2 regions of the Nocardioides epinepheli genome follow, and region 1 is predicted to be linked to the other one. Evidence: riboswitches for the same ligand, from Rfam matches in the RefSeq annotation. Region 1 holds a riboswitch; the other holds the start of a gene.

What was found. A riboswitch is a leader RNA that binds a small molecule or an ion and turns the genes downstream of it on or off. The one in region 1 is predicted to bind cobalamin.
Region 2: it holds a riboswitch for cobalamin, as region 1 does, so the genes downstream of both, WMR31_RS14925 (prenyltransferase/squalene oxidase repeat-containing protein) here and WMR31_RS07410 (ferredoxin-like domain-containing protein) in region 1, are expected to answer to the same signal.

Annotation. Positions count from the first base shown of each region.
Region 1 covers NZ_JBBMMC010000004.1:160,943-165,343, forward strand. Annotated here, with positions in the region: gene WMR31_RS07395 (RNA polymerase sigma factor) at 1-658, opposite strand, end outside; gene WMR31_RS07400 (YciI family protein) at 694-1,041, opposite strand; gene WMR31_RS07405 (GNAT family N-acetyltransferase) at 1,235-1,816, shown strand; cobalamin riboswitch at 1,889-2,074, shown strand; gene WMR31_RS07410 (ferredoxin-like domain-containing protein) at 2,131-2,982, shown strand; gene WMR31_RS07415 (precorrin-8X methylmutase) at 2,975-3,640, shown strand; gene WMR31_RS07420 (precorrin-2 C(20)-methyltransferase) at 3,637-4,401, shown strand, end outside.
Region 2 covers NZ_JBBMMC010000010.1:131,399-135,799, forward strand. Annotated here, with positions in the region: gene gatA (Asp-tRNA(Asn)/Glu-tRNA(Gln) amidotransferase subunit GatA) at 1-339, shown strand, start outside; gene gatB (Asp-tRNA(Asn)/Glu-tRNA(Gln) amidotransferase subunit GatB) at 336-1,856, shown strand; cobalamin riboswitch at 2,015-2,136, shown strand; gene WMR31_RS14925 (prenyltransferase/squalene oxidase repeat-containing protein) at 2,219-3,817, shown strand; gene WMR31_RS14930 (PT domain-containing protein) at 3,820-4,401, shown strand, end outside.

The DNA.
Region 1 (4,401 bases):
CCACGCTCAGCTCCGGCCGCATCCAGTCCGCACCCGAGGTCGCGGTGTAGCCCTCGTTGAAGATCAGGTAGACCACGCCCATCACGTCGTCGAGCCGGGCGAGTCGATCGGCCCCGGTGGGCAGGTCGAACTCGGCGCCGCCGTGCGCCAGGGTGCGCTTGGCGCGCGAGATCCGCTGCCCCATCGCGGACTCGGCGACCAGGAAGCCGCGGGCGATCTCGGCGGTGGTCAGTCCGCCGACGAGCCGCAGGGTGAGCGCCGCACGCGACTCGGGCGTCAGCGAGGGGTGGCAGGTCAAGAAGATCAGCCGGAGGGCGTCGTCCTCGATGAGGTCCACCTGCTCGGAGAGGTCGCCCATGGGATCCTCCTCGCTCAGGCCGTGGCCGATCTCCGCGGTCTTGCGGCGCAATGTTTGGTTGCGCCGGAACTGGTCGACGGCGCGCCGCCTGGCCGTCGTCATGAGCCAGGCCGCGGGGTTGTCGGGGACGCCGGCGTCCGGCCACTGCTCGAGCGCGGCCACCAGCGCGTCCTGGGCGAGGTCCTCGGCGAGCTCGAGGTCGCGGGTCATCCGGACGAGCGCGCCGATCAAGCGGGCCGACTCGGCCCGCCAGGCCGCGACGATCGCCTCGCGCGCGCCGTCGTCGCTCGCTCCGGGCACGCGGTGACACTAGCGCCGCGTGCCCGGTCGCCGCATCAGTCGCCGGGCGCCTCCGGACCCTCGGAGATCTGCCGCAGCGTGGAGATGACGGTGACCTCGGGCCAGTGCTCGGCGTGCAGCTCTGCGAACACCTTCAGGTCCGCGATCGCCTCCTCCACGGTGTCGTACTGCATCAGCGACCAGCCACCGACGACCTCCTTGGCCTCGGCGTACGGGCCGTCGACCCGGCTGACCTCGCCGTCGCGCACGACGTAGTTGACGGCGTCCTCGGTGCCGTACAGGCCGCCGCCGTCGAGGAAGATCCCCTTGGCCGCCCGCTCACCGATGTGGGCGTCCATCGCCTCGAACAGCGACTGCGGCGGCGTCCCGATGTTCTCTTCCATCCTCACGAAACCCATGAAACGCGGCATCGCGCTCTCCTCACGTGTGTGTGGCACACCGCGGGTCGGTGGCCGATTCATCCAGACGTCGAACAGCCTCCTGCGTCTTCGACATCGCTTCCACACAAAATCGGAAAAGTCTGCCGGGGAGTCCTCCAGGACGCCCGACGTCCTGGTTCACCCCTAGGTTGTCACCATGCCCGACCTCACCATCAGGCCGCTCACGCCCGAGACCTTCGACGACTTCGCCGGGATCCTCGAGCGCAACAAGGGCATGTTCGCCAGCTGCTGGTGCACCCACTTCCACCCCGACTGCGCCGAGCGCGGCCAGAGCGCAGAAGGGAACCGGGCCCTGAAGAAACGGCTGGTCGAGGAGGGCATCGCCCACGCCGCCCTGGTCTTCGACGGCGACCGCGCCGTGGCCTGGGCGGAGTACGGCACGCCCGAGGAGCTGCCCGGCATCCACCACCGCAAGGAGTACCTCGCCACGGCCGAGCGGCTGCCCGACTACCGGGTCACCTGCATCCTGGTCGAGCGCACCTACCGCGGCCAGGGCCTCGCGGCGCTCGCCCTGCGTGGCGCGGTCGACCTGATCGCCCGGGCCGGCGGGGGAGTGGTGGAGGGTTACCCGCACGACACCGGCGGCGTCCGCAAGAAGAACTCCTCCTTCCTCTACAACGGCACCCGCGCGATGTACGAGCGCGAGGGCTTCACCTATGACCGCCCCAAGGGCCTGGGCAACTGCGTGATGGTGCGCGAGGTCGCCGCCGCACGGTGAGCACGCAAGGCGCGGGGCGATCTGGCCAGCTCAGACGCGCGCCGGAGCCCGCGATGGTGGCCCGCCCGGGCGCGGTAGTCTGTCGGCGCCAGTCGTGCTCCACCTCGTGGAGTCAGGGAACCCGGTGCGAATCCGGGACTGACGCGCAGCGGTGAGGGTGACGGGCGAGGCAACATGCCACTGGGGTCACCACCCTGGGAAGGTGTCTCGCTCCGGTCGATCCCGAGTCCGAAGACCTGCTGGCACTGGCGAGGACCGTCGCCAGGTCGTACGTGGACTCCGCGACAGGGTCCCTGACCAGACAGGCCCAGCACGTGTCAGCCCACCGCACCCGCACCGACCGGTGTCCCGGCGTCCTGCGCCCCTGGGAGGCCGCCGACGGCCTACTCGTCCGGCTCCGGCTGATCGGCGGCCGGGTCTCCTCGACGTCGCTGAGGCTGCTGAGCGAGGCGGCCGAGGCCTACGGCGACGGCCGCGTCCACGTCACATCGCGGGCTAACCTCCAGGTCCGCGGCCTCCCCGGCACCGACGGCCGGCTCGACGACGCCGCGGTCCGGGCGATCGAGGAGACCGGACTGCTTCCGGCCCCCACCCACGACCTGGTCCGCAACGTCATGGTGTCGCCGCAGACCGGACTCGCCGGCGGGCGCGCCGACCTGCGACCGGTCGCCGAGGAGCTAGACCGCCGGATCCGCGCCTCCGCCGAGCTCGCCACGCTCCCAGGGCGCTTCCTGTTCGTCCTCGACGACGGCCGCGGCGACCTGATGGAGCGCACCTGCGACCTGGGCGTCGTCGCGCTCGACGCCGACGTCGTCGCGCTGCGGGTCGGGACACACTGGGCAGGCGTCGTGCCATGCCGCGACGCCGCGGCCAGGCTGGCCGGACTCGCCGACCTGTTCCTGACGGTCCGGGGGAGCGGACGAGCGGCCCGGTGGCACGTCGCCGATCTCGACCGGCCGCTGGTGACACCGACCGCGGCTGACCCCCGGGTGCCGGAGCCGGCTCCACCGCTTCCGTACGGCCAGGTGCCCGGCGGCCGGCACGTTCCGGTCCCCGAGGGCGGCCTGGACCGCGACGCCGTGCTCGCACTCGGCGCCGAGGCCGACCAGCTCGTCGTGACGCCCTGGCGCGGCGTCCTCGTCCCGGGAGTAGGAACACATGGCTGAGCCGCGTCGGCCCGCACGGCACTACGAGTACGTCGACAGCGGGCCCGAGATCTACCTCGACTCCTTCGCCACCATCAGGCGCGAGGCCGACCTCGCCGCGATGCCACCGGACGCGGAGAAGCTGGCCGTGCGGATGATCCACGGCAGCGGCCAGGTGGACCTGGCTGCAGACCTCCTGGTCCACCCACGCCTGGTCGCCGCCGCGCGAGACGCGCTGGAGGCCGGGGCCCCGATCCTGTGCGATGCCACGATGGTCGCCACCGGGATCACCCGCAGCCGGCTCCCGCGCGACAACGACGTGGTGTGCCTGCTCAACGACGAGCGGGTGCCCGGCCTGGCGCGGACCTGGGGGACCACGCGCACGGCGGCCGCGGTGTCGTTGTGGGAGCCGCACCTCGACGGAGCCGTGGTGGCCATCGGCAACGCGCCGACCGCGCTCTTCCACCTGCTCGAGACGATCCTCGACGGCGGCCCGCGCCCGGCCGCGATCGTCGGCTGCCCGGTGGGCTTCATCGGCGCTGCGGAGTCGAAGCAGGCCCTGGTCGAGCTCGGAGCCGCGCACGCCATCGACCTCCCCTACGTCACCGTCCGCGGCCGGCGGGGCGGCTCGGCCATGACCTCCTCGGCCCTCAACGCACTGGCTCAGGAGGCGGAATGACCGGGCACTTCCACGGCGTCGGCGTCGGCCCCGGCGACCCGGAGCTGATCACGCGCAAGGCGGCACGTCTCATCGCGCAGGCCGACGTGATCGCCTACCACGCCGGCGTCGGCAAGAGCTCCAACGCGCGGCGCATCGCGGCCGAGCTCTTCCCTGCCGGGGTGATCGAGGAGCAGCTGACCTACCCGGTCACCACCGGCTCGACCGACCATCCGGGTGGGTACGCCGGAGCCCTGGCCGACTTCTACGAGGAGTCGGCGGCGAGGCTGGCCGGCCACCTGGACGCCGGGCGCGACGTCGTCCTGCTGTCCGAGGGCGACCCGCTCTTCTACGGCTCCTACATGTACATGCACGACCGTCTGGCACAGCGGTACCCGACCGAGATCGTGCCGGGGGTGCCCGCGTTCCTGGCTGCCACCGCAGCCGTCGCCAGTCCGCTGGTCCGCCAGACCGACGTGCTGACCGTGCTGCCCGGCACGCTTCCCGAGCCCGAGCTGGCCCGGCGCCTGGCGGGCACCGACGGGGCGGTGATCATGAAGCTGGGGCGCACCTTCCCCGCGGTGCGTCGCGCTCTGGAGGCGGCCGGGCGGCTCGACGACGCCCTGTACGTCGAGCGGGCGACCACGCCGGAGCAGCGGTGGCTGCCGGTCGCCGACGTCGAGGCCGAGACGGTGCCGTACTTCTCGCTGATCGTGGTCACCGGCGACTCGCGCAACGGCCCGCGCTCGCGCGGCGCCGAGCGGGACCACGCTGCCGCCCCC
Region 2 (4,401 bases), on a different contig from region 1:
CGCGACTTCGACGCCGCCTTCGAGGACGTCGACGTGCTGGCCTCCCCGACGGCGCCGACCACCGCGTTCCGGCTGGGGGAGAAGCTCGACGACCCGCTGGCGATGTACCTCAACGACCTCGCGACGATCCCGGCCAACCTCGCCGGCGTCCCCGGCATCTCGGTGCCCAGCGGCCTCGCCGACGAGGACCAGCTGCCCGCGGGCTTCCAGATCCTCGCCCCCGCGCTCGCCGACGAGCGGTGCTACCGGGTCGGCGCCGCGCTGGAGACGTTGCTGGAGAAGAAGTGGGGTGGGCCGATCCTCGACCGCGCCCCCGGCCTGGAAGGAGCGGCGCGATGAGCACCGACACCGACGTCACGCTGGTGCCCTTCGACGACGTCCTCGCCGCCTACGACCCGGCCCTGGGGCTCGAGGTGCACGTCGAGCTGAACACGAACACCAAGATGTTCTGCGGCTGCCCGGCCGTCTTCGGCGGCGACCCGAACACCCAGGTCTGCCCGACCTGCCTCGGCCTGCCCGGCGCGATGCCGGTGGTCAACGGCAAGGCCGTGGAGTCGGCGATCCGGATCGGCCTCGCGCTCAACTGCGAGATCGCGGAGTGGTGCCGCTTCGCCCGGAAGAACTACTTCTACCCGGACATGCCGAAGAACTTCCAGACCTCCCAGTACGACGAGCCGATCGCCTTCGACGGCTGGATGGACGTGAGCATCCCCGGCGACGACGGCGAGGTCGAGACCTTCCGCGTCGAGATCGAGCGCGCCCACATGGAGGAGGACACCGGCAAGTCGCTGCACGTCGGCGGCGCCACCGGCCGCATCCACGGCGCCGACTACTCCCTGGTCGACTACAACCGGGCCGGCATCCCCCTCATCGAGATCGTCACCAAGCCGATCGTCGGGGCGGGGGAGAAGGCCCCGCTGGTCGCCCGCGAGTACGTCAAGCAGCTGCGCGACCTGATCGTGGCGCTCGGCGTCTCCGAGGCCCGGATGGACCAGGGCAACCTGCGCGCCGACGTCAACCTCTCGCTCGCGCCCCGGGGCAGCGACGTGCTCGGCACCCGCACCGAGACCAAGAACGTCAACTCCTTCCGCTCGGTGGAGCGGGCGGTGCGCTACGAGATGGGCCGCCACGCCGCGGTGCTGAACGCCGGGGACTCGATCCTGCAGGAGACCCGTCACTGGCACGAGGACACCGGCATCACCACCAGCGGCCGGGAGAAGTCCGACGCCGAGGACTACCGCTACTTCCCCGAGCCCGACCTGGTGCCGGTGGCGCCGTCGCGCGAGTGGGTCGAGGAGCTGCGCGCCACCCTGCCGGAGAACCCGACCCAGAAGCGCGCCCGGCTCCAAGCAGAGTGGGGCTACACCGACCTGGAGATGCGCGACGTCGTCGCGGCCGGCGCGGTCGAGCCGATCGAGGCCACCGTCGCGGCCGGGACCACCCCGCAGGCCGCCCGCAAGTGGTGGCTGGCCGAGCTCGCCCGCCGCGCCAACGACGCCGGCGTCGAGCTCACCGAGGTCGGCGTCACGCCCCAGCAGGTCGCCGACGTCCAGGCGCTGGTCGAGGCCGGCACCATCAACGACAAGCTCGCCCGGCAGGTCTTCGACGGCCTGATCGCCGGCGAGGGCACCGCCGCCGAGATCGTGGAGGCCCGCGGGCTCGCGGTCGTCTCCGACGACGGCGCCCTCGGCGCCGCCGTCGACGCCGCCATCGAGGCCAACCCCGACGTCGCGGCCAAGATCCGCGACGGCAAGCACGCCGCCGCCGGAGCCCTGATCGGCGCGGTCATGAAGGAGATGCGCGGTCAGGCCGACGCCGCCCGGGTGCGCGAGCTGATCCTGGAGAAGCTCGCCTGACGTCGTCCGACGCGCTGACGACGCGACTTGTTACTGACCGTTCTTACCTCTGACCTGCGCTTGCAAGAGCAGGTCAGAGGTCACAACGGTCGGTAACAAGCCCGGCCCGCGAACGGCGAGTGGGCGCACCCGCGCGACGGGAGTAGGGTGCGGGCGTCCTACCAATCACCGTCCGTGGCGGGGGAAGCCGGTCGAAGTCCGGCGCTGACCCGCAACCGTAGGCAGGACCCGAGCGATCGGGCCTGCGAGCCGGAGCACCTGTCACGGGTCGCCTCACCGAATCGCTGTCGTGGAACACAGTGGGTGCACCCAGGAAGTCAGGCCTGGGGCCCGCTGGGCTTGCAGCGGGAAGGAAACCGCACATGTTGAACGGCTCGCTGCGACGCGGCGCCGCCCTGGTCACCACCGGGCTGGCCGGCGCCGCGCTCACCCTCGGCGGCCTCGTGGCCGTCGCCCCCTCCGCCTCGGCGGCCCCCGCCGACCCGGCCCCCGCGCAGCGCGGCGCCGCCTGGCTGGCCGGCGAGCCGGCCGGGGGACTCGTGTCCAGCCAGTACGGCGGCCCGGACGGCGGCCTGACGATCGACGTCGCCCTCGCGCTCGCCGCTGTCGGCGGGAACGGCCCCGCCGTCCAGTCGATCGCCGACGGCATGGCCGGCCTGGTCGACGCCGGCGGCTACGTCTCCGGCGAGGAGTACGGCGACGCCGGCAGCACGTACGCGGGAGCGGTCGCGAAGACCGTCGTCCTCGCCCAGGCCGCTCGCCGCGACATCAGCACCTACGGCGGCGAGGACTTCCTCGTCCGGCTGGAGCAGGTGACCAACGACGAGGGCCGGATCACCGACGTCTCCACCTACGGCGACTACGCCAACACCCTGGGCCAGTCCTTCGCCGCCCGCGCGCTCTACGACGGCGGCAGCGAGGAGCACACGATCGCGCGCGACTTCCTGCTCGCCCAGCAGTGCGAGGAGGGCTTCTTCCGTACCGACCTGGGCGCGACGATCGCGGCGGACTGCGACGCCGATCCGGCCGCCGCCCCGAGCACCGACACCACCGCGCTCGCCGTCCTCAACCTGCTCAGCCAGCGCACCAACGACACGGTGGCGCCGGCGCTCGAGCAGGCCTCGCGGTGGCTGCTTGCCGCCCAGCGGCCCGACGGCTCCTTCGGCAGCGACGCCGACATCCCGACCGGGAACGCCAACAGCACCGGTCTGGCCGGGTGGGCGCTCGGCGAGCTCGGCCACGCCGACGCCGCGGCCAAGGCGGCCGTGTGGCTGCGGGCCCGCCAGGTGGTGAACCCGGTCGGGCAGCGGGTCTACCTCCCCGACCTCGGTGGCGCCGTCGCCTACGACGCGGCCGACCTCACCCTCGCCCAGAGCGGCCCGATCGAGCCGGTCGACCGCGACCGGTACCGCCGCGCGAGCGTCCAGGCGGCCCCTGCGCTCCGCTACGCCCCCGACGGCGTCTCTCGGGTCGCCCAGGCGCCGACCCGGTTCCTGCGCGCCGGCAGCACCCAGCAGGTCACCGGCTCCGCCGCGCCCGGCGACGTCGTCGGCGTCCGGACGGCGAAGCCGACGGTCACCCACGCCGGCGCCACCGGCTCGTTCCGGGTGCGGATCACCCTGCCGTCGAAGACGGGCATGGTGCGCTACCAGGTCGCCGACAGCGACGGCGTCCTCGGGACCGTCACCTACCGCGTGCTCGGCAAGGCCACGGTCAAGGTCGTCGCACCCACGTCGGTCAAGCGCGGCACGCGCGTCGTGCTGAAGGCGCGCGGCCTCGTCAACGGCGAGCAGGCCACGTTCGTCGTGGGGGGCAAGAAGGTCGGGAAGGCCGTGGTCCGCAAGGGCGTCGCCAAGCTGCGGGTCAAGGTGAAGGCCAAGCCCGGCCGGGTGAAGGTCCGGGTCAACGGCGCCTTCGCGAACCTGCGGCACGGCGCCGCCACCGTCCGGGTCACCCGCTGATCATGACCTCGACTCAGCGCACGCCGGCTCGGCGCGTGCGGCTTCGCCGACTGCTGCTCGCCCCGGTCGCCGCCCTGCTGGTGGCGGCCGGGGCGAGCGCGCCGGCGGTCCTCGCTCCGGCTCCCGCGCAGGCGGCGGCCTGCACCGGCACGACGGGGGTCACCGTCGTCGTCGACTTCAACTCCCTCGGCGGCGGGGTGCAGGGCGCCTGCGTGAAGAGCGGCGGCAAGGCCGCCGGCCTGTTCAGCGACGCCGGCTTCACGCTCCGGTTCGCCTCGCGTCAGCCGGGATTCGTCTGCCGGGTATCCGACAAACCGGCCTCCGACGAGTGTGTCAACACCGCTCCGGCCAGCGCCTACTGGTCGCTGTGGTGGTCCGACGGCAAGAGCGGGAAGTGGACCTACTCCACGCGGGGGGTCGACGGCCTCAGCGTCCCCGACGGCGGCTACGTGGGCCTGTCGTTCGACGACCAGCCGGGCAGCGACGCGCCGTCGTTCACCCCGGTGGTGCGCCAGAGCCCGCCGAGCAGCACCCCCACCCAGCAGCCGACGCACCAGCCGACCCAGCAGCCGACCCAGCAGCCG